Regions from separate parts of the Arthrobacter ginkgonis genome, predicted to be linked through region 4. Evidence: riboswitches for the same ligand, from Rfam matches in the RefSeq annotation. Region 4 holds a riboswitch; each other region holds the start of a gene.

The links. A riboswitch is a leader RNA that binds a small molecule or an ion and turns the genes downstream of it on or off. The one in region 4 is predicted to bind thiamine pyrophosphate.
Region 1: linked by a shared signal. The riboswitch ahead of thiO (glycine oxidase ThiO) and the one ahead of thiC (phosphomethylpyrimidine synthase ThiC) in region 4 are both predicted to bind thiamine pyrophosphate.
Region 2: linked by a shared signal. The riboswitch ahead of ABD912_RS06340 (ECF transporter S component) and the one ahead of thiC (phosphomethylpyrimidine synthase ThiC) in region 4 are both predicted to bind thiamine pyrophosphate.
Region 3: linked by a shared signal. The riboswitch ahead of ABD912_RS01615 (YkoF family thiamine/hydroxymethylpyrimidine-binding protein) and the one ahead of thiC (phosphomethylpyrimidine synthase ThiC) in region 4 are both predicted to bind thiamine pyrophosphate.

What each region holds. Positions count from the first base shown of each region.
Region 1 covers NZ_BAABEO010000023.1:248,103-255,765, reverse strand. Annotated here, with positions in the region: gene moeB (molybdopterin-synthase adenylyltransferase MoeB) at 4-1,179, opposite strand; gene ABD912_RS17345 (thiazole synthase) at 1,188-1,970, opposite strand; gene thiS (sulfur carrier protein ThiS) at 2,005-2,268, opposite strand; gene thiO (glycine oxidase ThiO) at 2,265-3,455, opposite strand; TPP riboswitch at 3,449-3,571, opposite strand; gene ABD912_RS17330 (sulfite exporter TauE/SafE family protein) at 3,639-4,454, opposite strand; gene ABD912_RS17325 (proline--tRNA ligase) at 4,451-6,268, opposite strand; gene ABD912_RS17320 (GNAT family N-acetyltransferase) at 6,438-7,229, opposite strand; gene ispG (flavodoxin-dependent (E)-4-hydroxy-3-methylbut-2-enyl-diphosphate synthase) at 7,303-7,663, opposite strand, start outside.
Region 2 covers NZ_BAABEO010000008.1:810,440-818,102, forward strand. Annotated here, with positions in the region: gene cls (cardiolipin synthase) at 1-409, opposite strand, end outside; gene ABD912_RS06325 (aminodeoxychorismate lyase) at 496-1,401, shown strand; gene ABD912_RS23535 (ATP-binding cassette domain-containing protein) at 1,564-4,008, opposite strand; gene ABD912_RS06340 (ECF transporter S component) at 4,012-4,632, opposite strand; TPP riboswitch at 4,688-4,818, opposite strand; gene ABD912_RS06345 (DUF4235 domain-containing protein) at 4,905-5,174, shown strand; gene mnhG (monovalent cation/H(+) antiporter subunit G) at 5,194-5,676, opposite strand; gene ABD912_RS06355 (monovalent cation/H+ antiporter complex subunit F) at 5,673-5,939, opposite strand; gene ABD912_RS06360 (Na+/H+ antiporter subunit E) at 5,936-6,592, opposite strand; gene ABD912_RS06365 (Na+/H+ antiporter subunit D) at 6,589-7,663, opposite strand, start outside.
Region 3 covers NZ_BAABEO010000006.1:20,096-27,758, reverse strand. Annotated here, with positions in the region: gene ABD912_RS01635 (MFS transporter) at 1-577, opposite strand, end outside; gene ABD912_RS01630 (energy-coupling factor transporter transmembrane component T family protein) at 700-1,506, opposite strand; gene ABD912_RS01625 (ABC transporter ATP-binding protein) at 1,503-3,305, opposite strand; gene ABD912_RS01620 (ECF transporter S component) at 3,310-3,939, opposite strand; gene ABD912_RS01615 (YkoF family thiamine/hydroxymethylpyrimidine-binding protein) at 3,968-4,636, opposite strand; TPP riboswitch at 4,669-4,778, opposite strand; tRNA gene ABD912_RS01610 (tRNA-Lys) at 4,981-5,053, opposite strand; gene ABD912_RS01605 (hypothetical protein) at 5,171-5,830, shown strand; gene ABD912_RS01600 (DUF2252 domain-containing protein) at 5,863-7,257, opposite strand.
Region 4 covers NZ_BAABEO010000035.1:15,690-23,352, forward strand. Annotated here, with positions in the region: gene ABD912_RS22355 (MFS transporter) at 1-330, opposite strand, end outside; gene ABD912_RS22360 (helix-turn-helix transcriptional regulator) at 486-1,379, shown strand; gene ABD912_RS22365 (SDR family oxidoreductase) at 1,393-2,160, shown strand; gene ABD912_RS22370 ((R)-mandelonitrile lyase) at 2,204-2,623, shown strand; TPP riboswitch at 2,752-2,860, shown strand; gene thiC (phosphomethylpyrimidine synthase ThiC) at 2,876-4,504, shown strand; gene ABD912_RS22380 (PepSY-associated TM helix domain-containing protein) at 4,683-6,170, opposite strand; gene ABD912_RS22385 (hypothetical protein) at 6,356-7,030, opposite strand; gene ABD912_RS22390 (TspO/MBR family protein) at 7,161-7,663, opposite strand, start outside.

The DNA of each region.
Region 1 (7,663 bases), on a different contig from region 4:
GGCTCAGTACACGGGCTTTTTGGGCTCGACCTGTTCGATCCAGCCCAGGATGCCGCCGGTGAGATGCCGCGCGTGGGTGTAGCCGCGGTCCAGGAGGTGGCCGAGCACCTCCCCCGAGCGCACTCCCGACTTGCAGTGGAGCACCAGGGGACGGTCCCGCGGCAGGTCGACCTCCCCGGCGAGCACCAGCCCGCGCGGGGCCAGCTCGGCACCATCGATGGACACGATCCGTGCCTCGCCGGGTTCGCGCACGTCGACCAGCACGAAATCCTCCCGGCCCGCCGCCCGCTCGCGCAGCATGGCCTCCAGTTCGGGCGGGGACACCGTGGGCAGGGTGCGTTCCCGGTCCGCCGGGACCCCGCAGAAGGCCGGATAGTCCTCCAGCAGCCTGGCCGGCTGGACAGTGTCCGGGTCCGGGCGGAGGCGGAGCTCCCGCCAGTTCATGCCCAACGCGTCCAGGACCAGCAGCCGGCCCAGCAGCGGCTGCCCGATCCCGGTGACCAGTTTGATCGCCTCGGCCGCCATCACCGACCCGATCTGGCCGCACAGCACGCCGAACACACCGCCCTCGGCGCAGGAGGGCACCGTCCCGGCCTGCGGCGCTTCCGGATACAGGTCCCGGTAGGTGGGCCCGCGGCCGTTCCAGAACACGCTGACCTGGCCGTCGAAGCGCAGGATCGAGCCCCAGACGTACGGCTTGCCCAGGATCGCCGCCGCGTCATTGACCAGGTAGCGGGTGGCGAAGTTGTCCGTGCCGTCGATGAGCAGGTCGTAGCCGGAGAAGATCTCCAGCGCATTGGTTGAGTCCAGCCGCACCTGGTGCAGTTCGACTGCCACATGCGGGTTAAGCCCGGCGATGGAGTCCCGGGCCGATTCCGCCTTCGGGCGGCCGACGTCCGCAACCCCGTGGATCACTTGGCGCTGGAGGTTGGAATCGTCCACGGCGTCGTCCTCGACGATGCCCAGAGTCCCGATGCCGGCGGCCGCCAGGTAGAGCAGCACCGGGGAGCCCAGGCCGCCGGCCCCGATCACCAGCACGCGTGCGTTCTTCAGTCGGCGCTGCCCCTCCAGGCCCACTTCCGGGATGATCAGGTGGCGCGAGTAGCGCCGCAGCTCCTCCGGGGTCAGTTCCGGGCCCGGGGAAACCAGCGGCGGCAGTGCGGGGGTGGAAACAGCCATGATCGCTCCTAACCGCACACCGGCTGGAGGGCGGCCCGGCCCTCCAGCGTGGAGGAGGCCACCGCCAGCGGACGCTTCGGGATGCGCCCGGCGGCCCGGCCCAGCCGTCCGGCCTCGACCGCGTGCCGGAATGCCCGCGCCATCAGCACCGGGTCCTGGGCGCGGGTGACCGCGCTGGCCAGCAGCACCGCGTCGCAGCCGAGCTCCATCGCCAGCGCCGCGTCCGAGGGCGTGCCGACGCCGGCGTCGAGCACCACCGGCACCGTGGCCCGGGCGGCGATCAGCTCGATGTTGTGCGGATTCAGCACCCCCAGCCCGCTGCCGATCGGCGCGCCCAACGGCATCACGGCCACGCAGCCGACGTCCTCGAGCCGCTGCGCGGTCACGGGGTCGTCGTTGGTGTAGGCGAAGACCTTGAACCCGCCCGCCGCCAGGCGCTCGGCTGCGTCCAGCAGCTCCACCGCATCGGGCAGCAGCGTCTCCTCGTCGGCGACGACCTCCAGCTTCACCCAGTCCGTTTCCAGCGCCTCGCGGGCCAGTTCGGCGGTGAGCATGGCCTCGCGGGCGGTGTGGCAGCCGGCGGTGTTCGGCAGGACCCGGATCCCGCGGCGCTGCAGCATCGCGTAGATGGATTCGCCCTCCCCGGGGGTGTGCCGGCGCAAGGCGACCGTGGTCAGTTCCGTGCCGGAGGCCAGCAGGGCCTCCTCCAGCACGGCCTGGCTTGGCGCCCCGCCGGTGCCCATGACCAGGCGCGAGCCCAGTTCGATGCCGTCGATGACCAGGGTTCCCATCCCGCTAGCCACTCCGCCGTTAACCACCTTGCCGTTAACCACCCTGGACCGCCGTGAGCAGTTCGATCGCGTCGCCAGCGCGGACGGTTGTTTCAGCCCAGCGCCGGCGCGGCAGGACCTCCTGGTTGAGTGCGACGGCGACACCCAGCCGCCCGCCGTCGACGGGGGCGCCGTCCGCGCCGAGCTCGCGGCCGGTCCGCGCCTGGACCAGCTTCAGGATGCTGCCGGGCAGTTCCCCGATCGCCTCGCCGTTGAGCGTCGCCGGCGCGGGGCCGGGCTGTGGTGCCGGTGTTGTCATGAGAACCTCCAGGGGTCAAAGGGTGCGGGGTCAAAGGGAACGAGATCAGAGGGAGCGGGGCCGGCTGCGTGCCCGGGTGGAGCCGGGACGCCAACAAGTGCGGCAACGGCGGCGGCCGCCGCCGCGCTGAGCAGGACCCCGTGCCGGTGGAAGCCGACGGCGACCACCAGCCCGGGCGCGGCCCGGCCCAGCAGCGGCAGATTGTCGGGGGTGCCCGGCCGCGCCCTGGCGATGGTTTCGGCCAGGTCCAGTTCGCCCAGGGCGGGCATCAGCCGCAGCGCGTCGCGCAGCAGGCGGTGGACTCCCCCGGCACCGACACCGGCCCGGCCGTCCTCCCGTTCGGTCGCCCCCACCACCACTTCCCCGTCGGCGCGGGGCACGATGTAGACGGACTGGCCCCCGACCAGGCCGCGGACCACGTTCCCCGAGGGCAGCGGGCCACCCGGGACGGTGCGCAGGCGCAGCACGTCGCCGTACACCGGGCGCACCGGCAGGCGCAGCGGAGCGGGCAGGCCCTCCAGCGCTAGCCCCTCCCGCACCGGCCCCTCCCCCGTGCCTCCGGCCCGGACCATGCCGCCACCGGTGGCCAACACGACCTCGTCGCAGTCCAGCCGCCCGCCGTCGTATTCCACGAACGGGCCGGCGCCTGCGCCGCAGCGCACCGCCCGGGCCGCGACGAGACGCGCGTTCGGCAGCGCCTCCAGCGCGGCGACCAGGGCGGCGGCGGTGCGGCGCGGATCGGTCTGGTGGTCGCCAACGGCACGGAAGGCGCCGGCCAGGCGCGGTGTCAGCAGGGGCTCGGCGGCACGGGCCTCGCGCGTGGTGATTTCCTCGACCGCCAGCCCCAGCGCGGCCTGCGCGGCCCGCAGGTCCGCCAGCGTGGCCCGGTCCCCGGAATCGGCGGCAACCACCAGCGTCCCGCCGGGCCGGAAGCCCGTGGACAGCCCGGAGGCCGCCTCCAGCTGCGCGGCCCAGGACGGCCACTTCGCCGCCGCGGGCAGCGAAAGGCCCAGCAAGTCCCGCTCCTGGTAGTGGAATTCGGTCACGCCCGCGAGCATCCCTGCCGCGGCGGCGGTGGCCCCGCCGGCCGGAGCCGGGTCAACGACAACGGTCTCGACCCCGGAACGGGCCAGTTCCCAAGCGGCCGAGAGCCCGATGATCCCGGCCCCGACAACGACGCAACGCAATGGATGTACCTTCCCTCCGCCGGCATGACCCGGATCAGGTTCTACGGTCGGCATCCGGGCCGGCGAATGCCGGCCATGCCCTCTCAGCCCGTCTGCGGGCTCCCGTGGTTCCCCCATTCTAGGCACACCTTCGGGGGCGTGCGTGCCGGGGCACTGCCAGGTCGAATCCTGCGCGGCGTAGTCCTACGCGGCGGGCATCCACTGCATGGCGACGTCGAACCCCAACCGCACGATCAGGGCGGCGACCACCACCAGGAACACGATGCGGATGAACCGGGCGCCGCGGCCGATCGCCGTGCGGGCGCCAATGTAGCCGCCGACCATGTTGGCCATTCCCAGCAGCAGGCCGAGGCCCCAAAGCAGGTGCCCGCTGGGCAGGAAGAACACCAGCGCACCGAAGTTGGTGGCCATGTTGACGATCTTCGCCTTGGCGCTGGCGGCCAGGAAGTTGTAGCCGAGGACCACCACCATGGCGATGATCAGGAACGATCCGGTGCCCGGGCCGATCAGCCCGTCGTAGAACCCGATCGCCAGGCCGATCGTCCCGGCCAGGACATAGTGCCGGCGCCCCTGGTGGCGCAGCCTGGTCAGCTCGCCGGCGGTGGGCCGGAAGGCGGTGAACAGCGCGACCGCGACCAGGGCGGCCAGGATGACCGGCTTGAACACCGCGGACGGCAGCAGGGTGGCCACGATCGCGCCGGCGAAGCTTCCGGCCAGCGCGATCGCCGCCATGGGGAGCGCCGTCTTCAGGTCCGGACTGGCGCGCCGGTAATAGGTCACGGCGCTGGTGGTGGTTCCGAAGATCGACCCCATCTTGTTGGTCGCCAGCGCCTGGACCGGGGCGATGCCCGGGACCAGCAGCAGGGCAGGGAGCTGAATGAGCCCGCCGCCACCGACGACGGCGTCGACCCACCCTGCGGCCAGCCCCGCCGCCAGCACCAAGAGAATGGTTCCGGCCTGGAGGTTCTCCAGGCCGGAACCGTTCAGCAGTTCGGTCACGGGCGCGGCAGGTCCCAGCCCCGAACCTTGGCCACGAGGGTGTCCACGACGTCGGCAACCGCCACGTTTTCGGCCGTACCGGTGGCGCGGTCCTTGACCTCGACCAGGCCCTCGGCCAGGCCGCGGCCGACGACGGCGATGGTCGGCACGCCGATCAGTTCGGCGTCGCCGAACTTCACGCCGGCGGAGACCTTGGGGCGGTCGTCGAAGATGACCTCCATGCCGCGGGCCTCGAGCCCGGCCGCGATCCGCTCGGCCTCGGCGAACAGTTCCTCGCCCTTGCCGGTGACCATCAGGTGCACGTCGGCCGGGGCCACGTTGCGCGGCCAGACCAGGCCGCGGTCGTCGTGGTTGGACTCGGCCAAGGCGGCGACCGCACGCGTGACGCCGACGCCGTAGGAGCCCATGGTGACCGTGACCAGCTTGCCGTTCTGGTCCAGGACCTTCAGTTCCAGCGCCTCCGCGTACTTGCGGCCGAGCTGGAAGATGTGGCCCATCTCGATGCCGCGGGCGGTTTCCAGCGGGCCGGAGCCGTCCGGGGCCTCGTCGCCGGCACGAACCTCGACGGCCTCGATGGTGCCGTCCCAAGTGAAATCGCGGCCGGCGACCAGGCCAAAGACGTGTTTGCCGTGCTCGTTGGCTCCGGTGACCCAGGCGGTGCCCACGACCACGCGCGGATCCACCAGGAAGGTGATCCCGCTGGCGGACTTTTCGCCCAGCGTCGCGGCGTCCAGGCCGAGGGCCGGACCGATGTAGCCCTTGACCAGGGCCGGAACCTTCTTGATGTCCTCGTCGTTGGCGGCCTCGATGCCGAGCTCGCCGGCGATGGGCAGGTGGGCGCCGATGTTGGCTTCGATGCGCTTGAGGTCCACGGCGCGGTCGCCGGGCACGCCGATGACGACGAGCTGGCGCTCGCCGGTGGGCAGCGTCACGGCCAGCACCACGTTCTTCAGGGTGTCGGCGGCGGCCCACTCGCGGTCCTCGCGCGGGGCGATCTCATTGGCGCAGGCAACCAGCGAATCGATGGTCGGGGTGTCCGGGGTGTCCTTGACCTCGAAGGCCGGGGCGTCCGCGTAGTCGATGTCGGCCGGAACCACGGTGGTCACGGCCTCGACGTTTGCCGCATAGCCTCCGGCCGAGCGCACGAAGGTGTCCTCGCCAACCTCGGTCGGGTGCAGGAACTCCTCCGACTTGGAGCCGCCCATGGCGCCGGCGGTCGCGTGCACCGGGACGATCTCCAGGCCAAGGCGGGAGAAGATCTTCAGGTACGCGGCGCGGTGCGCCTGGTAGGAGGCCTCCAGGCCGGCGTCGTCGACGTCGAAGGAGTAGGAGTCCTTCATGATGAATTCGCGGCCGCGCAGCAGGCCGGCCCGCGGCCGGGCCTCGTCGCGGTACTTGTTCTGGATCTGGTAGAGGGTAACCGGCAGGTCCTTGTAGGAGCTGTAGAGGTCCTTGACCAGGAGGGTGAACATCTCCTCGTGGGTGGGGGCCAGCAGGTAGTCGGCTTCCTTGCGGTCCTTGAGCCGGAACAGGCCCTCGCCGTATTCGGTCCAGCGGCCGGTCACCTCGTAGGGCTCGCGCGGCAGCAGTGCCGGGAAGTGCACTTCCTGGGCGCCGATCGCGTTCATTTCCTCGCGGACGATCGCCTCGACCTTCGCCAGCACGCGCAGGCCCAGCGGCAGCCAGGTGTAGATGCCGGGCGCGGCACGGCGGATGTAGCCGGCACGCACCAGCAGCTTGTGGCTGGCGACCTCGGCGTCGACCGGGTCTTCGCGCAGGGTGCGCAGGAACAGTGTGGAAAGTCGTAGGACCACGCTTGTCTATCCGTTTCCGCGGCGTCGCGCCGCACTGGGAGAGGGTTTCCCCTGGGGAATCGCCTCCAAATTTACCCGCCGCACGCCTGCACGGCCGAATGGCGCCCAAGCGGCGGCTCCGCCGGGGTGCGGGAGGCACGGATCAGCAGGGGCCCCGAGCGGGGCAGTCTCAAAACAGCACAGTGGCGAACTCGCCGACCTGACGGAATCCCACGCGGCGGTAGGTGGCCAGGGCGGGCGCGTTGTAGTCGTTGACGTACAGGCTGGTAACGGGGGCGACCGCCAGCGCGTATCCGGCGACGGCGGCCATGTAGGGCGCGGCGAGGCCGCGCCCGCGGTGGGCCGGCGCCACCCAGACGCCCTGGATCTGCGTGGCCCGCGGCGACACGGTTCCCAGTTCCGCCTTGAACAGCACCTGGCCGTTCTCGTCGAGGTCCACGAAGGAATGCCCCTGCCGGATCAGCGAGCGGACGCGGGCCCGGTAGTAGGAGCCTCCGCCGGTCAGCGGCGAGTAGCCCAGCTCCTCCTCGAACATCGCCGCGCAGGCGGGCAGGACGGCGTCGTAGTCGGAGTCGGTGGACAGCCGCAGGCCCGGGGCCGGCGGGATGTCGGCGGCCCGGTCCAGGACCATGAGCGGCTGGGACGGACGCACGTCGAAGGCCCGCTGCGTCCCCTCCTGCAGCCTTCCCCAGAGCGCCAGGACGGCGTCGGCGGGCCCGAAGATCGACGAGTAGTTGCGCCCCAGCGGAAGCAGGGCGTCGGCGATCTCCGCCGCGGCCTCGGCCGAGGCCTGGACGGGCACCAGGTTCGCCCCAACCCAGCAGGCCGATTCGAGGCGTTCGCCGTCGAACCGGCCCACCACCATGCCGCCGCTACCGGTGGGCGCGGCGGTGCCGGTACAGTCCAGCTGGGCATCGAGGAACACGTTCACCACCGGATCCTCGGCGACGAGCGCCCGCAAGGAATCGGTGTCTTCGTCCGCCAGGACGCGAACGGTCGCGCTGAGGTGTTCCCCGCCGTCGCGCCGGCCCTTACTAGCTGACGGTAACCACGGGGCCACTTTGGACAGGATCCTCGCCATCGCCGCCGCCCGCTTCCTCGGCGATCCGCATCGCCTCTTCGATCAGTGTTTCAACAATCTGGTCTTCGGGCACGGTCTTGATGACTTCGCCCTTAACAAAGATCTGCCCCTTGCCGTTGCCGGAGGCCACCCCGAGGTCGGCCTCGCGGGCCTCGCCGGGGCCGTTGACGACGCAGCCCATGACGGCCACGCGCAGCGGAACGGTCATGCCTTCAAGACCGGCGGTGACCTGTTCGGCGAGCGTGTACACGTCCACCTGGGCACGGCCACAGGACGGGCAGGAGACAATCTCCAGCTTGCGCGGCCGCAGGTTC
Region 2 (7,663 bases), on a different contig from region 4:
CCTGCAGCGACTCCTTGTAGCCGGTGATGAATTCCACGGAGTTGCCGTCCAGGATCGGGAACGCGCCGAGGTTGCGGTTCAGCTCCACCGACGACTTCACCCACTCCGGGGCGTGGTACTCGGTGTCGTCGATGTCCAGGTGCCGGGTGGCGTCGAGCACGCGCCGGTTGACCTCCGCCTGGCGTTGGATGCGCCGGTGGGACAGCCGGAAGTTGCCCAGCATCAGGAACAGCGCCAGCCCCAGCAGCGGCATGAAGAAGATGGCCAGCAGCCAGGCCATGGCGGTGGTGGGGCGCCGGTTGCCGGGGACCACGCCCAGCATCACCACGCGGATGCATATGTTCAGGACGGTGGACACCACCACAATCCACGTGGGCGTCCATTCCCACACAAAGAACGCGTCGAACACGCGGCCCCTCCCCAGCAGTCGTTGCCCCCAGCCTACCGGTGGCCGGGCCCACGTGAGGTGCCGGGCGCCGGCGGTAGGGTGGATCCATGACTGTTCTGGTGTTCGTCGACCCCGAGTTCCCCGCCGGCCGCGTCGCCGACCCGTCCCAACCGCAGCTGTCAGTCCTGGACCAGGGCGTCACGCGCGGTGACGGGGTTTTCGAGACCCTCCTCTACACCGGCGGCGTCGTCCGCAAGCTGGAGGCGCACCTGTCCCGGCTGGAGTCCTCCGCGGCCATGTGCGAACTGGCCGTCCCGTCCGGGCCGGCCTGGCGGGCGGCGGTGGAGACGGCGGTGGCCGCCTACGACGCCGCGCGCTCGGCCGCCGGCGACGCGGAAACCCCCGGCACGCGCCACGAGGCGACGCTGAAGCTGGTGGCCACCCGGGGCCCCGAGGGCGCCGCGCACGGCACCGCGTGGGTGGCCGTCTCCCCCGCCCCGGAGCTCGGACAGCGCCAGCGTGAGACCGGGCTGTCCGTGATCACCCTGGACCGAGGCTACGATTCGGATGCCGGGGACCGCGCCCCGTGGCTGCTCATGGGCGCCAAGACGCTCTCCTACGGGGTGAACATGGCGGCGCTGCGCCACGCGCGCACGCAGGGCGCCGACGACGTCATCTTCGTCTCCAGCGACGGCCGCGTGCTGGAGGGGGCCACCTCGACCGTGCTGCTGGCCCACCGCGAAGGGCCGCTCAAGCGCCTGGTCACCCCCACCCTGCAGACGGGCATTCTGCCCGGCACGACGCAGGGCGCGATCTTCGCCGCCGCGCAGGCCGCCGGGTGGGAGCTCGGTTACGGCCCGCTGGAGACGCGGGACCTGTTCGACGCCGACGCCGTCTGGCTGGTTTCCAGCGTCCGGCTGCTGGCGCCGATCAACTCGATCGACGGGGTGGAGATCCCCCGCGACCGCGAACTGCACGCCGAACTCGCCCGGATGGTCGACGACATCCGCTGAACCCCGCGTTTCGCCGAAGGTTTCCGCCGACCCCCCGCGTTTCGCCAAAGGTTGTTGTGGGTTTGAGGCCCTCCAACCCGCAACAACGTTCGTCGAAACGCAGGCCTCGGACGGCTGCCTTCGCCCAAATCAGGTTCCGGCTCCGGACCAATCGCGGGCCGGTTAGCTCCAGACCAGGTTCCAGGTCCCGGCAGCCAGGGCGGCCCCGATCGCGGCGGCCCCGACCGCCGCGCCGCCGAGCAGCACCCACGCGTCCAGGCCGGTGAACACGGACGCCCGCGCCCAGGTGCGCGGGCCCTCGCCGAAGCCCTTGGCCTCCATGGTCACGGCCAGCCGCGACGCACGCCGGATGGCCTGCACCAGCAGCCCGAACGCCTGCCCCAGGTTCGCGCGCAGGCGAGCTCCGGCGCTGCCGTGGGAACCGACGCCGCGGGCCCGCCGGGCCATGCCCAGCGTCCGCCATTCCTCGGCCAGCAGTCCCAGCAGCCGCAGCGCCGCCAGTCCGCCCAGCACGAAGCGGTGCGGCAGCCGCGCCTTCTGGGCCAGCGCGTCGGCCAGGTCCGTCGGATCGGTGGAGGCCATCACCAGCACCGCCGGCAGCGCCACGGCAAAACCGCGCAGGCCGGTCGCCGCGCCGGCGGCCACCGACCCTTCGGTGAGCGTGAAGATCCCCAGGTCCAGCAGCACCGCACCGGAGTCGTTGCCGACCAGCGCGGTGCCCCAGGCCGCCATCAGCCCGGCCACCGCCAGCGGCCAGGCCCGGCGCAGGAACGCGAACGGTCCCACCCCGGAGAGCGGCAGCAGGGCCAGGCAGGCGACCACCACGACGGACGCGCTCACCCAGTCCAGCGTGGCCACCAGCCCCGCGGTCACCAGCAGCACGGCGACCATTTTGGCCAGCGGGTTCGCGCGGCCCAACACGCTGCGGGCGGCGGCATCGGCGACGGCGATCCCGGGATCCCGTCCCGGCGTACCGGCACCGGCCGCCCCGGCACCGGTCACGCCACTGCCGCCCGGGACAATGCCAACCGGGACGGTGCCGACCGCGACGGTGCGGGCGCCCAACGCCGCGGTGAAGTGCTCGTCGTGCGTCACGGCCAGGACCGTGCGGCCGGCGGCCAGTTCCTCGCGCAGCAGCAGCGCCAGTTCGCGCCAGGTGTTGGCGTCCTGGCCGAAGGTGGGCTCGTCCAGCACCAGCACGTTGGGGCCGGCGGCCAGCACCGTCGCGACCGAGAGCCGGCGTTTCTCTCCCCCGGACAGGGTGAAGGGGTTGGCGTCGGCCAGGTGCCCCAGCCGGAGCCGGCCCAGCAGCTCGTCCACGCGCCGCTCCACCTCCTCGGGGGTGAAGAGCGGGCGCCCGGTGCCCGGGTGGCGCGCGTGGCGCGGTCCGAAGGCCAGCTCTTCACGCACGGTGGAGGCCACGAACTGGTGCTCCGGTTCCTGGAACACGGTGCCGATGCGGCTGACCAGGTCGCCGGCCTTCCAGCGGAAGGGGTCCGGGGACAGCCCGCCGGCGAGGTCCGGCGCGGCACGGACCTGCCCGCCGGCCGGTTCCAACAGCCCGGCCAGCGTCAGCGCCAGCGTGGATTTGCCGGCCCCGTTGGGGCCGGTGATGCCGACCGCCTCGCCGGCGCGCAGGTCCAGGTCCACGCCGGAGAGCACCGCGCGCCGACCCTTTGGGGACCGGCGGCGGCGGGACGCTTCGCGGGAAACCGCCAGGCCGGCGGCGGCAAGCAGGACCGGTCCCGGCGTGGCGTCCGGCCGGCCTGCCGCCCGTTCGACGACCGGCACGTGCCCGGGCACCCACACCCCGGCCTCGATCAGTTCGGTGCGGACAGGGCCCTCGGCGAACAGTTCCTCGGGGGTCCCGCTGTGGGACACCCCTCCCCCGGGTTCGAGCACCACCACGCGGTCCATGTGCCCGGCCCAGGCGGCCAGGCGGTGCTCGACGACCACCAGGGTCGCCCCGGTGGCGGCCACCGCGGCGATCACGGCGTCGCGGACTTCCAGCACGCCGGCGGGATCCAGGTTGGCGGTGGGTTCATCCAGCAACACCAGTCCCGGCCGCATGGCCAGGATCCCCGCCAGCGCCAGGCGCTGCTTCTGCCCTCCGGACAGGTGCGCCGTCGGGTGGTCCAACGGCACGTCCAGCCCCACGGCATCCAAGGCCGCGGCCACGCGGTCCCAGATTTCCGCGCGCGGGACGGCCAGGTTCTCCGCCCCGAACGCCACGTCGTCCCCCACGCGGGCAAGGACCACCTGGGTTTCCGGGTCCTGCTGGACCAGTCCGGCCCGCCCGCGCGAGGCCTCGGCCGGGCGGCCGTCGACGAGCAGGTCGCCGAAGTCCTCGGCCTCCTCGTCGTGGTGCAGCACTCCCGCCAGGGCGTGCAGCAGGGTGGATTTGCCGGCCCCGGACGGGCCCACCAGCAGGACCCGCTCCCCGGGGGCGATCTCCAGGTCCAGGCCCCTAATGGCGGGGGCGGAGCGGCCTGCGTGGCGCCAGCCCCACCCGCGCGCGGACACCGCGGCCGGCACCACGGCTTCCGGCCGGGCGCCGGCCCCGCCGGGCGCGGAGGCGGCCGCCGTCGTTCCGGTGTCTGCGGACATGGCCTAGCCGAACACCGGTTCCTGCGCGGCCTTGCGCGAGGCGAGCGCGGACAGCGCGCCGGTGCGGGCCAGGGCGCGCGTGGCGAGCCAGGACAGCAGGCCGGCGATGACGACGCCGGAGAGGGTGGTGCCGGCGACGTACACGATCTTCATGGCGGTGGTGTATTCGGGGAACCAGTTGAAGATGAAGGCGTCGTTGATGCCACCGAACAGGCCGGCGCCGGCGCCGGCGAGCAGGGCGGTAACCAGGTCCCAGCGCCGGTAGAGGAACAGCGCGAAGACCAGTTCCGCTCCCAGGCCCTGGATCAGGCCGGAAGCCAGGACCGTCAGGCCGAACTGGGAACCCAGGAACGCGGAGACGACGGCGGCGACGAGTTCGCAGAACAGGGCGGCTCCCGGCTTGCGGATGATCAGGGCGCCCAGGACCGCGGGGAACAGCCACATGCCGGTGACCACGGAGGATGCGGGCGGGAAGAACAGGAACAGTCCGCCGATGCCGGCGTAGGCAAGGTTCCAGCCCCAGAAGATGACGCCGGAGGCGACCGCGATCACGGCGGCGACGACGATGTCGACGACGCGCCAGGAACGGCGTGCGGCGGGGACGGTGTTGACCGGGTGGGCCATGATGTATTCCTCCTTGAGGGCAAGGAGGGGAGGGATTCGGCGGCATGTGCCGCTGCACCCTGAGATCTCGACTCCCTTCGCCGGTACTAGCCGGAGCAGGTTCGAGGGTCTGCGGCGATCCGCACTCTCAGCGCCCTGGCTGCACGGCCGTACGGGCCGGGCGCAGGCGCTCCCCTGTCGTTTGTTTCAGTCATGCCATAGTACAGCCACGCTATGCTGTGGCCGTACCGCCCTTTGTCTGGTTGGGCATCGTCTAGTTGGGAGAACCGTTGATGAAGACACTGCTCAAGCTGGCCGGACCCTTTGTGACCCTCGCCGCCGGGTTTGCCGGCGCCAAGGTGGTCGAACTGGTCTGGACCAAGGTCACCGGCGCCAGGCCGCCGCGGCCAGGCGACACCGAGGCCAACGTGAAGTCCTCGCTGCGCCAGGTGCTGGCCTTCGCCATGGTTTCCGCGGCCGTGGGGGCCGCCATCGAGGTCCTCACCGGCCACGGCACCCGGTTCGCGATCTCCCGCCTCGGCCAGGACGCGGACGAGTCCTAGCCCTCCGCCCTCCGGCCGGCTAGGTGCCGGCCGGACCGGCGGCGGCACCGCCGTCAGGGCCCGCGGCGTCCAGGCCGGCGTCGTGCCCGGCGGGTTCGCGGCCGGAGGATTCGCGTCCGTGGCCCTCCGCTCCGGCCCCGTCCTGCAGCGCCGCCCGGGCCACGACCTGGTCCAGTTCGTCGACGAGCAGCGTCTCCTTCTTCAGGTGCTTGGTGCGGTAGCCGGCCCGGCCCACCATGTGGGCGCTGACCGGTGCGGTCAGCAGCTGCAGCAGCCAGGCCAGCAGCAGCACCGGCACCAGCGCCCAGCTGCGCAATTCGATCGCCACCGCGGACAGCAGCAGGACCAGGCCCAGCACCTGCGGCTTCGTGGCCGCATGCATGCGGGAGAGCAGGTCCGGGAAGCGCAGCATGCCGATGCCGGCGGCCACCGACATCAGGCAGCCCACCACCAGGAACACGCCCGCCACGGCCTCGAGCACGGTGTCCAGGGCGCCGCTCATGAGTTCCTCCGGTCGGTCACGTAGCGGGAAACCGTCACCGAGCCGATGAAGCCGATCACGCAGGCGGCCACCACGAACACCAGGTTGTTCGTGTGCTTGTTCACCGCCATGTCCACGCACAGCGCGGCGGCGACGATCATCAGCAGCACGTCCAGCGCCAGCACGCGCTCAAGGATGGACGGTCCGCGCGCGATCCGGACGATGGCCAGCGCGGCGGCGACCGAGAGCAGCACCCCGCAGATCCAAGCGACGGCGATCATCATGGCGCCTCCTCCCCTGCGGTGATCCCGCCGGGCGGGGTGAAATCGTGGTTCTGCGGCGGCGGGGAGGCCTGGCCTGCCCGTTCGGCATCGATCCTGGCCACCTCCTCGCGCGTGCCCATGATGCGAATCAGCCGCGCCTCGATGTCCAGGATGTGGCTGTGGACCTTTTCCACCTCGGCGTGCGTGTTCACGTTGAGCACGTGCAGGTACAGCGTGGAGCTGACGCGGTCCACCTCCACCACGAACGAGCCCGGCACCAGGGTCAGCGCATGGCCAACGGCGGTGACCATGAGGTCGTCACGGGTCCGCAGGCGCACGCCGACCACGGCGCTGCGCACGCGCGGTCCGCGGAACACGGCCAGGGCGAAGACCTGGAAGCTGGCCAGCACCACGTCCCAGAGGAACCCCAGCGCGAACACGAAGGCCCGCCAGACGTTGAAGCGTCCGCTCAGTTCCACCGGCGGCAGCCGGAACACGTTGACGACCACCAGGGCGATCAGGAAGCCGAACACCAGGTTGCCGGCGGAGAAGTCCTGCCACAGCGCCCCCCAGACCAGGGCCATCCACACCAGCAGCGGCAGTTCGATCCAGAAGGTCAGACGCGGCCCCTGCTGCGCGGCGCCCGCGCCGGGCCGGCCTCCGCGCCGGATCACTTCAGGCTCCCGGGCTCGTAGGTCGCCTCGGCGCCGAAGACGGCCTCGATGTACGGGGTGCGCTCGAGCATCTGGCTCGCGGCCTGCTCGCTGAGCTGGAACAGGGGGCCGGCGAACACCGTCAGGGCAACGCCCAGGGCCACCAGGCCGGCGGTGGGCCCGACCATGCCGCGGGGCAGCAGGGCGGTGTCCCCGCGGCCGCTGAAGCGGCTACCGGAGTTGGCCACGGAGCGGTAGGTGGTGATCGGGGACCCGTCGGCGGCCGTGACCAGCAGCAGCGGGTCGGGGTTCTCCGCGTCCTCGGCCTTGCGCCAGAACGCCCGGTTCCAGACGCGCGCCACCGCCAGCAGCGTGAGCAGCGAGGTGGCCACGGAGCCGCCCACCAGCACCCAGCCCAGCGGGGTGTCCAGTTCCACGCCGCCCTGGATCAGCCCCAGCTTGCCGAGGAACCCGGAGAAGGGCGGGATGCCGGCCAGGTTCATCGCGGGGAGGAAGAAGAGCACCGCCAGCACCGGGGACAGCCGGGCCAGCGAGCCCAGCCGGTCCACGTTGGAGGTGCCGCCGCGGCGCTCGATCAGGCCCGTGACCAGGAACAGGGAGGTCTGCACGATGATGTGGTGCACCACGTAGTACACCGCCGCGGCCAGCCCCACCACGTTCCCGACCGCGAGCCCGAAGACCATGAAGCCGATGTGGCTGGTGAGGGTGAAGGAGAGCATACGCTTGATGTCCGCCTGCGCGATCGCGCCGAGGATCCCCACCAGCATGGTCAGCAGCGCCACCACCATCAGCAGGGTGTTGATCCGGTCCCCCGGGAAGAGCAGCGTCTCGGTGCGCACCATCGCGTAGACGCCCACCTTGGTGAGCAGGCCGGCGAACACCGCGGTCACCGGGGCCGGCGCGGTCGGGTAGGAGTCGGGCAGCCAGAAGGAGAGCGGGAAGACGGCGGCCTTGATGCCGAAGGCCACGAACAGCATCAGGTGCAGCACCACCTGCGTTCCGTAGTCGATCTGTCCGAGCTTGATCGCCAGGTCCGCCATGTTCACCGTTCCGGTGGCCGCGTAGATCATG
Region 3 (7,663 bases), on a different contig from region 4:
GGTACACGGACCAGAGCGCCGCCAGGAAGGTGAGGACGTCGATCGTGTACGTCCAGGCGTAGCCGACCTGGGCCACCAGCACGCCGCCGAGCAGCGGGCCGACCATCTGGGAGATGCCGAACGTGACCATGCTCAGCGAGTTCGCCGCGGGAAGGAGCTTGGTGCCGACCAGCTTCGGGATGATCGCCCCGCGGGCCGGCTGGTTGATGCCGCCGGCCCCGGAATGCACGGCCACCAGGGCGTAGAGCACCCAGACGTTGTCGAGCCCGGCCCAGGCCTGCGCGGCGATGGCGACGGTGCTCAGCCAGAGCACGGCCGAGGACGCCAAGGCGACCTTGCGGCGGTCGCGGGAGTCGGCGATCGCCCCGCCGTAGAGCCCGGCCAGCACCAGCGGGACCAGGGCGAACAGCCCCAGCAGGCCCACGGCGAAGCTGGAGCCGGTCAGCGCGTAGACCTGGAGGCTCACCGCGACCAGGGTCAGCTGGCTTCCCACCGCCGAAAGCGCGCTGCCGATCCACAGCCTCCGGAAGGCGGGGCTGAGGCGCAACGGGGTAAGGTCGGCAAGCAGTTGGGGCACCCGGCGAGCCTACTCCCCCGTTTCCTCGGTGCGGAAAAGGGCGGGGAGCCCGTTTCCGCGCTTTACGCCCCGGGTCCTCAAGCGAAGCGGGGCGGAGGAGTCAGGCGAAGCGGGCCGGGCCGTCAGGCGAAGAGCGAACCGTGGCCTTCCCAAAAGCCCAGGGCCGCGCTGGCGGCGAAGACCAGTGCGATGGCGAGCAGCACCGCGACGGCCAGCCACCCGTCCGTCCGCCCGAGGGGCACCGGGCGCCACGTGGTGCGGGGTCCGAGGCCAAGGCCCCGCGACTCAAGGGATTGGGCCATCCGTTCCCCACGGCGCAGCGAGACCACCAGCAGGGCAAAGGCGGAGCGGCCAAAGGAGAGCAACCCGCTGCGCGGGCGCCCGTCGGACCGCAGCGGGGCACGCACCTGGTGGGCGGAACGGATGGTCTGCCATTCGGCCGGCATTTCCTGCAGCATGCGGTAGCCCGCCAGCACCGCATAGGTCATCCGCACGCCCAGCCTGGCGTGCTGGTGCAGGCTGGTCATCAGGGCGACCCCGTCGGTCGAGGCGACGAAGCCGATGGAGAGCATGCCGATCACCATGCTGCGCAGGCCCAGGGAAGCGCCGACGGCCAGTCCCTCGGCGGTGACGCCCAGTCCGGCCACTTCCCAGACCGTGGTTCCGGGACGGCTGAGGGCGTTGACCACCAGCAGGCCGAGGCCGAACCCCACTAACGGGATGTGCGACAGCAGCAGGATCCGCGCCGGAATCCGGGCCGACGCCGCCACGGCCGCCAGCGCCAGGACATACAGCACGGCCGGCGTGACGGGGTCGAAGACGAAGAGCAGCGCGACCGATACCGCAAACAGCAGTCCGAGCTTGACTGTGGGGTTGTGCCTCCCCAACGGCGAGTCCGTGAACCGTCGAGGTTCAATGCCGGCGCTCACGCCCCGCGCTCCTCTCCGTGGCGGGGGACGGCGGCATCCAGGGCGGTGAGCACGGCGCACATCTGGCCCGCTGTTTCGAAAGTCTCCAGCAGCCACTCAAGGAGCGGCGGCACGGAAAGGCCGGCCCGTGCCAGCACCTCGCGCTGGGCGAGCACTTCGAAGACCGGCCCGTCGGCGATGACGGTCCCTTCGGCAATGACCACCGCGCGGTGCGCCACCGTTGCCGCGGTCCGCAGGTCGTGGGTGGAGAACAGGATGGCGCGGCCTGCCGCCGCAGCCAGCCGGAAGGATTCCATCATCGCGATGGCCGCCCGCCGGTCCAGCCCGAAGCAGGGTTCGTCGGCCAGCAGGGCGGGCCGGGGGTGGGCAAGCATGGCGGCCACGCTGAGCCGGCGTTTTTCGCCGCCCGAGAGCCGGAAGGGATTCTGGTCGGCGAGGTGCTCCAGGCGGTGTTGCCGCAGCAGCTGCTCCACCACCGGTTCCGCTCCGGCCGCGAGCCCGTAGCCCAGTTCGCCGCGGACCGTTCCCGCCACGAACTGGTGCTCCGGGTTTTGGAACACCATGCCGGGCCGCGCGCCGGTCACCTGTCCCGCGGCGGGCTCCAGCAGTCCGGCCAGGGTCAGCAGCAGCGAGGTTTTCCCGGTGCCGTTCGCGCCGAGCAGGGCGACGATCTCGCCGGGGTTGACGGCGAGATCAATGTCCGTGAGCAGTGCGCCGGGGCCCGCCGTTGCCGGGGTGGAGGAGCGGCGCTTGCGGCGGCGCTGGCCGGCCGCATTCCGATCCACCGACAGGCCCACCGCCCGCAGCGCCGGCGCTTCCCGGTGGGACGGAGGCCCTCCGGCGGGTGCGGGAAGGGGGTGTGCGCCGGCCAGGTCCTTCAGTCCGGCGCGCACCGTCTCGGCGCCGAGGCCGCCCGGGCAGCCGAAGACCGCCTGCAGCTCCGTTTCCAGCGGCAGCCAGCAGCCTCGGGCCTGCAGCTGGGGAGCCGCTTCGGTCAGGACCTCCGTGGTGGGTCCGTCGAGGAGGATTTCGCCGTCGCCGTTCAGCACCACGGCCCGGCCGGGCAGGCCGGCCAGGCCGCGGCGTCCGGCGTACTCGTCCATGCGGTGCTCCACCAGGACAACGGCCGGCCCGTATTCGTCGACCGCCCGCTCGATCGCCTCCCGGACGGAGGCGATGCCCTCGGCGTCGAGCATCGAGGTCGGCTCGTCGAGCAGGAGCACCGCGGGCTCGGCGATGAGGCTCGCGGCCAACGCCACCCGCTGGCCTTCCCCGCCGGAGAGCTGGGAGGTTTTGCGCAGCCGCAGTCCACCCGCGTGGACGGCGTGCAGCGCCGCATCGATGCGGCCGGAGATGGCAGCAGGATCAACGGCCCGGTTTTCCAGCGGAAGTGCCAGTTCCTGTTCCACATCCGGCAGGCAGACGGCGGAGGAAGGGTCCTGGGCCAGGACGCCGACGCTGCGGGACAGTTCCGCCACGTCGGTGTCCAGGGTGTCCGTTCCCCGCACCCGCACCGACCCGGACAGCTGCACCGCCACGGCGTGCGGGATGACCCCGTTGACCAACTGCAGCAGGGTGGATTTTCCGGCGCCGGAGGGGCCGAAAACCATCAGCTGCTCACCCGGTTCCAGCCGAAGGTCCACCTTGCGCAGCACCGGCCCCGTCCGGCGGGGAAATTCCACCGAGACATCGTTCAGCTCCACGGCCGGAACCGTGGACGGGGCCTGCCGGGCAGCCGTTCGGCTCCGGGCAGCGGCGCCGGGCTTGGGTTCGACGGTCCCGGGGTGGGCAGCGGCCATCAGGCTAGACCTTGCTGATCGGGTCGGGGCTGATCCGGTCGCGGCCGATCGCGAAGTTGTCGACCACTCCGGTCTTCGCCAGGGCCCCGACGATGGTTTTTGCCAGCAGGCCGCCCAGGATGAGCCCGGAGGCCAGTTGCAGGACCAAGCGCAGGACGAACAGCTCCTGGCCGTACCAGCCGAAGCGGAAAGCGGAGAAGAGGAACACCAGTCCTGCCCCGAGCAGGCCCGAGAGGGCGAAGGTGCCCCAGCCGAAGGAGCGGTAGCCGCGCAGCGCGAACGGGATCTCGCTGCCCAGGCCCTGGATCGCGGCGGAGACGAAGAGGATCGGGCCCACGGCGGAGCCAAGGAACACCACTTCGATGACCGATGCCAGCACCTCGGCGATGATCCCGACGAAGGGCCGGCGGATGATGGCCACGGCGATCGGCGCCACCAGGAGCCAGCCGCCGATCAGGAAGTGCTGGGCCAGGTCTCCGGCCGGGCCCATGAGGATGGACAGGCCGGTCCAGGCCTGGACCAGGACCCAGTAGAGGAAGCCGAATACCACCCCCAGCACCACCATGAGGACCAGGTCCTTGAGCGCTAAGGCGGGGCGTTTGCGGGCAGGGGTCAGCGTGCTGTGAGAAGTCATGGAAGTAACCCTTGAAGTAGGTGGAGGCTTAGCGGGCCGAGGGGCTGTTGATGGAGAGCGTGAGGTGGGTGGTCACGTGCTGGACGGTGCGGCCGACCAGGACCCAGCCGGCAGCCACTGTCTCGAGGATGCGGGCGATGTCGCCCTCCAGGCGGGTGACAAAATGTTCCGACTTCACGAACGTGCCCTTGGCCTTGGCGTAGTCGACGGCGGCGTAGATGTCCCGCATGTGGTCCGGGTCCACGCCGTCGCGGCCGGTGTCCTCCAGCGGGTACAGGGCCCACTCCGCTGCCGCCTGCACCCCGGTCTCCTCCAGTTCGACGATCTCGCTGCGCAGCGGGCCGGCTCCGCCGGGAAGTTCGCATTGCACTTCGCCGGGGCAGCCGCGGGAGAGGTGCACGGTGGCAACAACGTGGGCACCGCCGCGGCCGGCCGCCGAAATGAGCTGGCTCAGGTACCGCAGCAGGTCCGGCTCCCGGCCGGCCACGAAGGTGCTCACGTCGCCCGTCTGAACCTCCAGCCCGGTGGCATCGGCCTTCTGCAGCGACCCGAGGATGACCTCGGCGTAGTCGGCACTCATCACGGCCAGGGTGACCCTGGCACCAATGCCGAAGTTGTCGTGACTCAGGGTGGGGCTGCCGGCGGCGGCAGGCGCCAAGGCAGGGTCGGTGACTTCAGTGGGGTAATTCGGATGCATTTTCGCGCCCTTCTGTTGTGAGAAACAGGGCACAGGATTCGATGTTGACTCCCTGCGCTGGCATGATCCAGATCAGGTTCAACGGTCGAAACTTGAGAAGTTTCCTCTCAGCCCGGCTCACCGGACTCCCGTGTTCAGCCACGACCCTACACCGGCCCGCGTGGCCGCCGCCTGCCGCAGCGGGCGGAAGGCGGACTGTGACGCAACGGGGCTCTGACGCACCGGGAATCTGACGCAACGAAGGAAGGCCGGCGCGCAGCCGAAGCGCCCGGGCAGAGAGGCCCCGGCAAAGGGGCCGGCAAAAAGGAATCCCCGCCTCCGCGGGGAGGACGGGGATTCGGCGGTGGGCCCCGCGGGGATCGAACCCGCGACCCGCGGATTAAAAGTCCGATGCTCTACCAACTGAGCTAGAGGCCCGCCAGACCGTAAAGGCCTTCAACAATGCTAGCGGATCTCCCGGCGTTGCCTCGTGCACTCGCCGCGGACACGCCCTCCCGGCGCCACGCCCGCGGCACCGGAGTATCCTCTTGTCGCATGAGCGCAGTCCCAGCCAGCGGGTCCGGAGCCTCGGCCCCGCGCCCGCACAAGCCCGTCCCGTTCGCGCCGGTCGACTTCGAACCGTTCGTGGGCGGGGCCGATCCGGCCCGCGTGTCCGAGGCCGCCCACCTGGCCGCCGCGGCCCTGGTGCATCAGGGGCGCGCGAGCACCGATCCGGCGGTCACCCGACGGCTGGTGAAACTGGCGGACAAGGAAGGCTTGGAGGCGATCGCCGAACTGTGGGCGGAGAGCCCGCCCCGGTCCCTGCCCGGTGCCCTGTGGCGGCTGTACGCGCTGCGCGCCGCCACGGTGCAGAACCCCGAACGCATGGCGGCCTACTTCCGCGAGGGCCGGTACGTCGCGCAGGTCCAGCACGTGGTCGCCGGCGTCGCCGAGCCGCCCGGGGCGGATGAGCTGCGTTCGATGGCGGATTCGATCCTCTCCGGCGCGTTCGACGGCGAGTTCGACGTCGCGCTGGAACGTTCCGCCGCGTACTGCCGCGTCGTTGCGCTGGGCCAGACGCACCACGCGGACGCCGCCGAACAGGCCAACGAACCGCACGCGACCAAGCTGACCCGCAGCGCACGCCAACTGGTCAAGACCGCCGAGGACCTGGAGGCTTCCGCGCGGGCCTGGCGTCGCGGCGAGCTGATCTAGCGTCCACGACTCCTCCCCACCCTCGCTGCGCGTTACACGTCCCGCAGGGCCTCTAGCCGCCCGACGCGGACGGCTTCCTCCAGGGCGGCGTGGTCGGCTTCCGTCTGGTCCGCGTACCGGCCCGCCCAGGTGGTGACGGCGACGTCGAAGCTGTCGCCGTTGCCGAGGTATCCGGAAAGGAAGCGGCTGCCAGGGCTCTGGCAATGCGCCCGGGCCAGGAGTTCCCCGCACAATTCGCCGTAGGTCTCCGCCGCGGACGGGGACAGTTGGGCGAGGTCCAGCGAACCCTTCAGGTCGCGGTACTGGCGCAGGTAGTGGTCGCGAACGATGCCGTCCTCCCCCTTCACGCCGCGGACCCAGCCGAGCATGGGATCCGACTGGGCCTGCAGGATCCGTTGCGCCGCCACCACGCGGAAGCCGTGGCCGTGGAGGATCAGCTGCTGGGTGACGGCGTTCGGCGCGTCCGTGACTTTCCCGTGGGTCTCCAGGACCGAACGCCCCGCTTCCTTGGACTGCATGAACAGGAGGTCCCCGGAGGGGCCGCGGAGCATGAACAGGAAACAGCGGGTGCCGACGCTGCCCACGCCGACCACGCGCGAGGCGCAGTCCACCATGCTGTATTGGCTGAGCAGGAGGGCAGTATCGGTGCGCAGGGTCCTGCGGTACTCCTCGAAGAGGCCGGAGAGGCGGTCCCAGTCGGGGTTGGCGGGCCGGCGGACCAAGGGAGGCTGCTCGGCGATGCGCTGGATGCCGTTCTCCGTCACGGTGGTCAGCTTCTCCATCACGCGTTCGGAGGTGCTCTGGCGGGCCTTGCGGGCCGCCTGGTGGGCCATTTTCGGCAGCGCCTCCGCCTCCACTTGGTAGTAGTAGCGTTCCAGGACGGACATGTCGTACAGGCGGTGCACCGTGGTGCGGTAGGAACGCACGGAGGCAGCGGCAGCGTCCCTGCAGCGCGCTTCCGGATGGCCGTTGGCGCGGCCATTCAGCCACAGGCTGGCCGCCAGCCGCTTCACGTCCATCTCCCAGGCGCCGGGGTAGGCCTCATCGAAGTCGTTCAGGTCGAAGACCAGCCGCCGTTCCGGCGAGGCATAGAGCCCGAAGTTCGCCAGGTGCGCGTCGCCGCAGGCGATCACGCGGTAGCCGGTGGCGGTGTCGCGGGCCAGGTCGTGTGCCATCACGGCCGCGGCGCCCCGGTAGTAGGCGAAGGGCGATTGCAGCATGCGCCCGATCCGGACCGGGACCAGGTCCGGCTCGCGGGTGGTGTGCTGCCCGGCCAGGATCTCCACGGGGTCCCGCTCCGGCAGCTCGAAGCGCGCGTGGTTCCTGCGTGGAACCAGCGCGCGGACGCGCCGGCCGGCCTGCAGGTCTTCCTCGTCCGGACGGGAAACCTCCGGGCCGGGACTGTCCGGGCGGGAAACGTTCGGCATGGCTCCCCCTCGATCTGCCGGTATGTGCAGCGGTGTGGGCGGTGCCGGCTTAAATTGCCGGCGGGCCTACGGCGATTGTAGTCACTGCGGGTTTTCCGGCACCATGGATGGCCGCGACCGGGTGGGGGCGTATTGACAGAAAGGCCCGGTGGGAAGAAAACTATTGGCGGTGCCGGATCGCGGCAGCCCCGGGCTCCATCTTTCAGCCGCTACGAGCGGCCTGCCGCCGAGAGGCGCTCCCGGTTCGGCACCATAAGCTTGAGAAACGGCCCCAATCAGTACACCTAGGCCACCGACCGGCGAAACGGGCCGGAACGATGGGCCGGAGCAATTGGGCCCAGCGCAGAGGGCTTCAACAAAGACGCCGACGCCCCCGGATCCCGCACCCGTGCGACGTTCATCGCTT
Region 4 (7,663 bases):
CACCGCGCGGGCGGCCAGCAGCCACGCCGCGGAGGGCGCGGCCCCGATCGCGAGCGAGGCGAGGCCGAAGACCACCAGGCCCGCGACGAACACGCGCCGCCGCCCGAGGATGTCCCCGGCGCGCGCTCCGAGCAGCAGCAGGCCGCCGAACACCAACACGTAGGCGTTCTGGACCCAGGACAGGTCCGCTGCGGTGAATCCCAGCTCGTCGCGGATCTTGGGCAGGCCGGTGATCACGATCGAGGTGTCCAGCACGATCATGAAATAGCTCACCAGGATGATCGCCAGGACCGCCGTGGGATTGCTGCGGCGGGTGGATCTCTTGTTCACTCGTAGTCCTTCGGGTGCGTCGGTACCGGCCCGGGGCGGCTCCGGTCGGGTTGCCTTTCCAGAGAAACAGCGTCCCGGCGCGGGCGGGAGGTCCTGCCGTTACAGGTACTGGCAGGGCCTCCCGGAACGCGTCCCGGGCTTCTAGCGTGGAAGGCATGGACAATCGGAACGACATCCGCGAATTCCTGGCCACCCGGCGGGCCAAGATCACCCCGCAGCAGGCGGGGCTGCCCGCCTACGGGGGAAACCGGCGAGTTCCCGGGCTGCGCCGGGAGGAGGTCGCGATGCTCGCCGGGGTGAGCATCGACTACTACATCCGGCTTGAGCGCGGAAACCTCAGGGGCGTCTCGGACAGCGTTCTGGATGCGCTGGCGCGCGCGTTGCAGCTGGACGAGGCCGAAAGGGCCCACCTCTTCGACCTGGCCCGGGCGGCGGCTCCGTCCACCCCGGCAGGCCGCCGGCAGGCCCCGCAGAAGGTGCGGCCCACCCTCCAGCGCGTGCTGGACGCCATGGGCACGCCGGCCTTCGTGCGCAACGGCAACATGGACATCCTGGCGGCGAACCGGCTCGGTCGGGCGCTCTACGGCGAGATCTTCGACAGCCCCGTCCAGCCACCGAACTCCGCCCGGTTCGCGTTCCTCGACCCCCGCGCCGAGCGCTTCTTCCGCGACTGGGACCGGGTCATCGAGGATTCGGTGGCGATCCTGCGGGCGGAGGCCGGCCGCCGGCCCTACGACCGGGGCCTGTCCAACCTGATCGGGGAGCTGTCGACCCGCAGCGAGTTGTTCCGCACCCGGTGGGCCGCGCACAACGTGCGCTTCCACCGGACCGGAGGCAAGCGCCTGAACCATCCGCTGGTCGGCGACCTCGACCTGGACTACGAGGCCATGGAACTGCCCGCGGATCCGGGCCTTGTGGTCATCACCTACACCGCCGAACCCGGGTCCCCGTCCCAGGACGCGCTGAATCTCCTGGCCAGCTGGACGGCCGGCACCGAACCGGCGGACCGGACCGCGGACCGAACCTCCGAGCACGACCGACACCTCTGATGGAGCAGCACACATGAACCACCCTGACACCGTTCCCGGCGGCGTCCTCGTCATCGGCGCCACCGGGAGCGTCGGCCGGCTTGTCGTCGCTGCGGCGGCCCGCCACGGCCTGGCCGTTCGGGCCCTGGCCCGCGACGTCGGCCGGGCCGGACGCCTCCTGCCGGGCACCGAGATCGTCCACGGCGACCTTGAGGACCCGGAGACGCTCGCCCGCGCGGTGCACGGCGTCGGCGCCGTCGTCTTCACCCACGGCGCGCACAACGCCGGCGCCTACGAACGCGTCGACTACGGGGGAGTGGCCAACGTCCTGCGTGCGCTGGACGGGCGCGCGCTGCGCATCGCGCTCATGACATCGATCAACGTGACCCGCGACGACAACGGCGCCTATCAGGACCTGCTGGACTGGAAGCGCCGCTCGGAGCGCCTCGTGCGCGCCAGCGGCCACCCCTACACGATCGTCCGCCCGGGATGGTTCGACGCGGCAGGGCCCGGCGACCGGCGCCTGGTCCTCGCACAGGGCGACCGCCGCTCCGGCGCCGTCGACCGCGCCCAGGTTGCCGAGGTCCTGGTCCGCAGCCTGCTCACCGCAACGGCCGCGGGCAAGACGTTCGAGCTGTTCGCCGAGGCCGGTCCCGCCCCGCGGGACTGGGCCGGACTCTTCGCCGACGTGCTGGCCGATGTGTCCGGCGCCGTCGACGCGGCCCAGGACTCCGGCACGCTGCCCCTGGCGCGCGAGCCGGAGAGCCTGCGCGCCGACCTCGACCGGCTGCGCGCCAGCTAGCCATTTCCGGCCCAGCCCCTTTTCCCGACCGACAGGAGACCCCATGGAGATCCAACCCACGATGCCGAGCACCAAGGGCCCGGCGGAACTGTTCACCGGAGACGTCTGGTTCGACGTCATCGCCGCTCCGCGGCCGGAGCCCTCGCGTATGCGCGTCAACATGGTCCGCTTCGCCCCCTGCGCCAGGACCGCCTGGCACACCCACGCCGTGGGCCAGACTCTGCACGTGCTCGAGGGGACCGGACTCGTCCAGGCCCGCGGCGGCGACGTCGTCGTGATGAGGCCCGGGGACACCGTCTACACCCCGCCGGGCGAGTGGCACTGGCACGGCGCGGCCACCGACCACTTCATGAGCCATCTGGCCATGTGGGAGGGGACCGGCGACGCGGAGGTGCCGGAGACCGAATGGGGCGAGCACGTCACCGAGGAGGAGTACCGCGGCCAGGCCGTGGCGCGCACCTAGCGCTCCGGTCTCCGAAAAGCGCTCCGCCACGAACGCCGAAAAGCACGCGCCCGGACGCGCCCGCCGCTGTCGGACCGTGGACACGGTTCGAAAGCGGCGGGCGATGCGTGCTACGCTCCAGCGCTGTAAACACCCTCCACGGGAGCTCGCACCAGCGAGCTGAGAGGACGGCTAGGGCCGTCGACCGTTGAACCTGACCGGATAATGCCGGCGTAGGAAGAGATCAAAATGCGCACAAGCGACGCTACAACCATGTCCGCTGTCACCACTGGCCCCATCCAGGACAGCACCAAACGCTACGAGGACGTGCCCGGCTTCCCGGGCATGAGCTACCCCGTGCGGCGCGTTAATCTCAGCAATGGAGAGCACTTCGACCTCTACGACACCTCGGGCCCGTACACGGATCCGCAGGCACGCATCGACGTCGAGGTGGGATTGGCGAAAACGCGTGACGGGTGGGAACACCCGGAACCGATCGACGGCGCCGCGACCCAGCTGGTCTGGGCGCGCGCCGGAATCATCACCCCAGAAATGGCGTACGTCGCCGCCCGCGAAGGCGTCTCGCCGGAGCTGGTCCGCGATGAGGTCGCCCGCGGCCGGGCCGTGATCCCGGCCAACCACCGGCACCCCGAGTCCGAGCCGATGGTCATCGGCAAGGCCTTCGCGGTGAAGATCAACGCGAACATCGGCAACTCGGCCGTCACGTCCTCGATCGAGGAGGAGGTGGAGAAGATGGTGTGGGCCGCCCGCTGGGGCGCCGACACCCTGATGGATCTCTCCACCGGCCGGAACATCCACGAGACCCGCGAATGGATCCTGCGCAACTCGCCGATCCCCGTCGGCACCGTGCCCATCTACCAGGCCCTCGAAAAGGTCAAGGGCGATCCGGCCAGCCTCACCTGGGAAATCTTCCGGGACACGGTGATCGAGCAGGCGGAGCAGGGCGTGGACTACATGACCGTGCACGCCGGGGTGCTGCTGCGCTACGTGCCGCTGACGGCCAAGCGCGTCACGGGCATCGTCTCGCGCGGCGGGTCGATCATGGCGGCCTGGTGCCTGGCCCACCACCAGGAGAGCTTCCTCTACACCCACTTCGTGGAGCTGTGCCAGATCTTCCGGAAGTACGACATCACCTTCTCGCTCGGCGACGGGCTGCGTCCGGGGTCGATCGCCGACGCCAACGACGAGGCCCAGTTCGCCGAGCTGCGCACCCTTGGCGAGCTCACGAAGATCGCCAAGTCCCATGGCGTGCAGGTCATGATCGAGGGCCCCGGCCACGTGCCGATGCACAAGATCGTGGAGAACGTGCGGCTTGAGGAGGAACTGTGCGAGGAGGCCCCGTTCTACACGCTTGGCCCGCTCGCCACGGACATCGCCCCGGCCTACGACCACATCACCTCCGCCATCGGCGCGGCGATGATCGCCCAGGCGGGCACCGCCATGCTCTGCTACGTCACCCCGAAGGAGCACCTGGGCCTGCCCAACCGCGACGACGTGAAGGTCGGGGTGATCACCTACAAGATCGCCGCCCACGCCGCGGACCTGGCCAAGCAGCACCCCAGGGCCCAGGAACGCGACGACGCGCTCAGCCGAGCCCGCTTCGAGTTCCGCTGGCGGGACCAGTTCGCATTGTCGCTGGATCCGGACACCGCCCGCGAGTACCACGACGAGACCCTGCCTGCGGAGCCGGCCAAGACCGCGCACTTCTGCTCGATGTGCGGGCCGAAGTTCTGCTCGATGCGGATCTCCGCCGACGTTCGGACCTACGCGCAGGAGAACGGGCTGGACAGCCTGGAGGCCATCGAGGCCGGGATGGCGGACAAGTCCGCGGAGTTCGCCCGCATGGGCAGCTCCGTCTACTTGCCGATCCGCGCCGTCTGACCCCGTGGCGCTCGCCGAACGCGGCAAGGGCGCGACGGCGGTCGGCGGCTTCGGGGCCATGGACAGCTAGGTTCGGAGTCGGGCCGACGGTAGTGCAAGAGCTGCTGGAATGGATCAGCCATTCCAGCAGCTCTTGCACTATGGTTCCGGACGGTCCGCTACCGCCCTACCCGGCCAGCTACCCGGCCGGAGCCGTATCCCGGCGCCGGGCGGCGGCCGCCCGGAAGAGGTCCACCAGCAGGAAGCCCGCCAGCGAAATCCCCAGCAGCGGGACAAAGAACCCCACGAGCACCGCCACGGCGGCAACCGCCAGCACGGCCCACCACGGACTTTGGCGCAGGGCTCCGCGTCGCGGCAGCGGTCCGAAGCGCAGCCCCGTGGCCGCCTTGGGGCGCCGCTTCCACCACATCATGTAGCCCCACACCACCATGCAGGCCAGCCCGGCGGCGAGCGCCAGGAGGACCACCTGGTTCGCCACGCCGAAGAGCGTCCCCATGTGCGCGTCGATGCCCCAGCGGGACAGCTTCGCGGGCACGGAGAAGTCCTTGAAGTCGATGCTGTCCACCACGGCCATGTCCCGCGGATCCAGGGATACGGCATCGACCTGGGTGGGCCAGGACCGGTCGATCTCGGCCACGGACCAGGCCTGTCCGCCGGCCGCGCCGGGCCTGATCTCCACCTTGGCGGCGTCGATGCCGGCCCCGCGGGCCGCGGCCAGCGCGGCGTCGAACCCGCCGTTCGGGACGGTGGCGGCCGGCTCCGCCATCACGTGCCCGCTGTGGCCCTCATGGCCCATGTGCGCGTGGGATGGGTCCGCTGCGAGCTCGCGGGAGAGCGAGGGCGTTTCCCAGCCCAGCGTGGCGCGCAGCTGGGACACGTTCTCCCCGGCGTACTTCGACCAGGTCAGGCCGGTGGCGGAGAGCCCCAGGAACCCGACAACCAGCGTCAGGCCCAAGACCTTGTGCCAGCCGAGCAGGCGGGCCCGGCTGCCCTTCCGTGGTGCGTTCCCGCGCTGGGTTGGGGTGCCCGCCTTCGCGGCGCGGGACGGGCGCTGCGCCACCCACAGGGCCACGCCGCCGAGCGCGACGACCCACAGCCAGGAGGCCGCGAGTTCGCTGTAGAGCCGGCCGGCGTCGCCCAGGTTCAGGCTGCGGTGCATCTGGTCGACCCAGGTGCGCAGCGGCAGGGAGCCGCTGGTGCCGTAGGCGACCAGTTCACCCTTGACCTTCGCGGTCGCCGGGTCGACGAAGACGGCCAGCGATTCCGATTCGCCGAGGGATTCGTCGGCGAACATAACGCGGGTGGTTCCGCCCTCGGTGCCGGGCCGGACGGCGGCAGGTGCCGTGGCGGAGCCGCGGAACTCCTGTGCCGCCTGGATCTGCCGCTCCAGGGGCAGCGGCGTCCCGGGCGAACCGGTCAGCTCGGTGGCGTAGACCAGGTCCTCGATTTGTGGTGCCGCGGCGTAGAGGCCGCCGGTGACCGCGGCGACCAGCAGGAACGGGCCGACGAGGATGCCCGCATAAAAGTGCAGCCGGCGCAGGAGGGCCACAAGCCACGGGGCGGTTGCGGAGGCTGGGCTGGCGGGCGCGGGGGCAGTAGTGGGCGTGGTGGGAGGCAGCGTTGCCTCGCGCCCGGTTTCGGGGCGCGCTGAAGTACTGGAGGTCATGGTGGTCTTTCGTCCATCGGGGGAAGTGGAAACGAAAGCGCCGCACGGATCCCCAAGCAGGTGGAGGCAGGCCGGTGGAGACAGGCCGGTCGAAGCAGGGCAGGACCGTCCCGCGGCTCATGATGGACGCGGGGGACGGAACGCCAAGGCCGGACGCCAAAAACCAGGCGCCAAACGCCAAAAAGCTAGGCGGGTGCCAGTACCGGTGCCGATGCGCGGGGACGCGGGGGCGCGGCGCACGACGGCGGTCCCCGCCTGGCGATGGGACGGGCTGCGGGGCGGCCGGGCAGGGTTGCCGGCTCCCGCCGGGAGTCGGGCCGTGGCCGCGGCGGCGCCGCAACCGGGAGCAGGAGACGGAACAGGCGGACCAGCCGCGCTCCAAGGAGGCCGGCGAGCATCCACACGAACCGTTCGGCACGGCTCACCGCGAGGACCGTTAGGGCAGCGGCCGCGAGGTGGGCCAACCACATCGCCGCGCCGCCGGCCGCCCCGGCGTCGAATGTCGCGTCGAGGGCAACCTGCAAGGCCGGCTGGCCGTGCCCGTGGTGCCCAATCTGGTGCTGCCCAATCTGGTGCTGTGCGTGGGCGGTGGCATCCATCGCCATCGCTGCCGGGGTGGAGAACAGGAGGTGGTACGGGCCCTGGCTCGCCAGGACCGCCGCGGCAACCCGTCCCGGGCCCATGCGCCGCCCGGCGAAGAGGGAGCAGACGAACCCTGATGCGGCGAACGCCAGAACCATTCCGGGGAAGCCGGGCAGCGTGCCCGAAACCGAGAAGTGTCCGATGGCCGCAAAGAGCGTGGCCACGAAGCCGGCGGCCCAGCCGCGCAGCATCCGATCCGTGAACGCAACGGCACCCATCCGGGACCTGCCTTCCGTCACGCGAATCCGACGCCCGCGAATCCGAAATCCACGAACCAAAACAGGGCAATTCTAGGCGGGGACCGGACGGCCCGCCAAGCGCCGTTACACGGCGGGAGCCCGATAGGCGCTAATCCGTGGGCCTGGGGTTCCGCTTGGCGATGGCGGAGGTCAGGACCTTCGCGAACATTGTCCACGCGGCGTAGGGAACCAGGCTCGCGCCCAGCCGGCCATCCTCCCGGGCGGCGCGGCGGGCCAGGTCGATCGTGCTGGCCGCCAGCGCGGCGGCCTCCAGGCTGGCCAGCGCAGGATTGCGGAGCCGCCAGAAGATCACGCTCCAGCCGGCGTTCAGGACCAGGTTGGTCGTGAGCGCGCGCTGGAATCCGCTCCGGTGGGTCTGGGCCGTGGCCGAACCGCTGCCGGCCTCCATGTCATGGCGGGCCAGCACGGCCGCGGAGGTCACCGCGAGGCCGGTGTAGAGCGCGGTCCACACGACGGGAAAGGCGGTCCGCGGCGGCTGCCAGGACGGCAGCGTCAGGGACCGGTACCATGCGCCGTCCGGATTGGTGGCCCAGGCCCCGACGACGGCGGCCGCCGCCGTGGCGGCGCCGGTCTGGACCAGCCTGGCGGGGA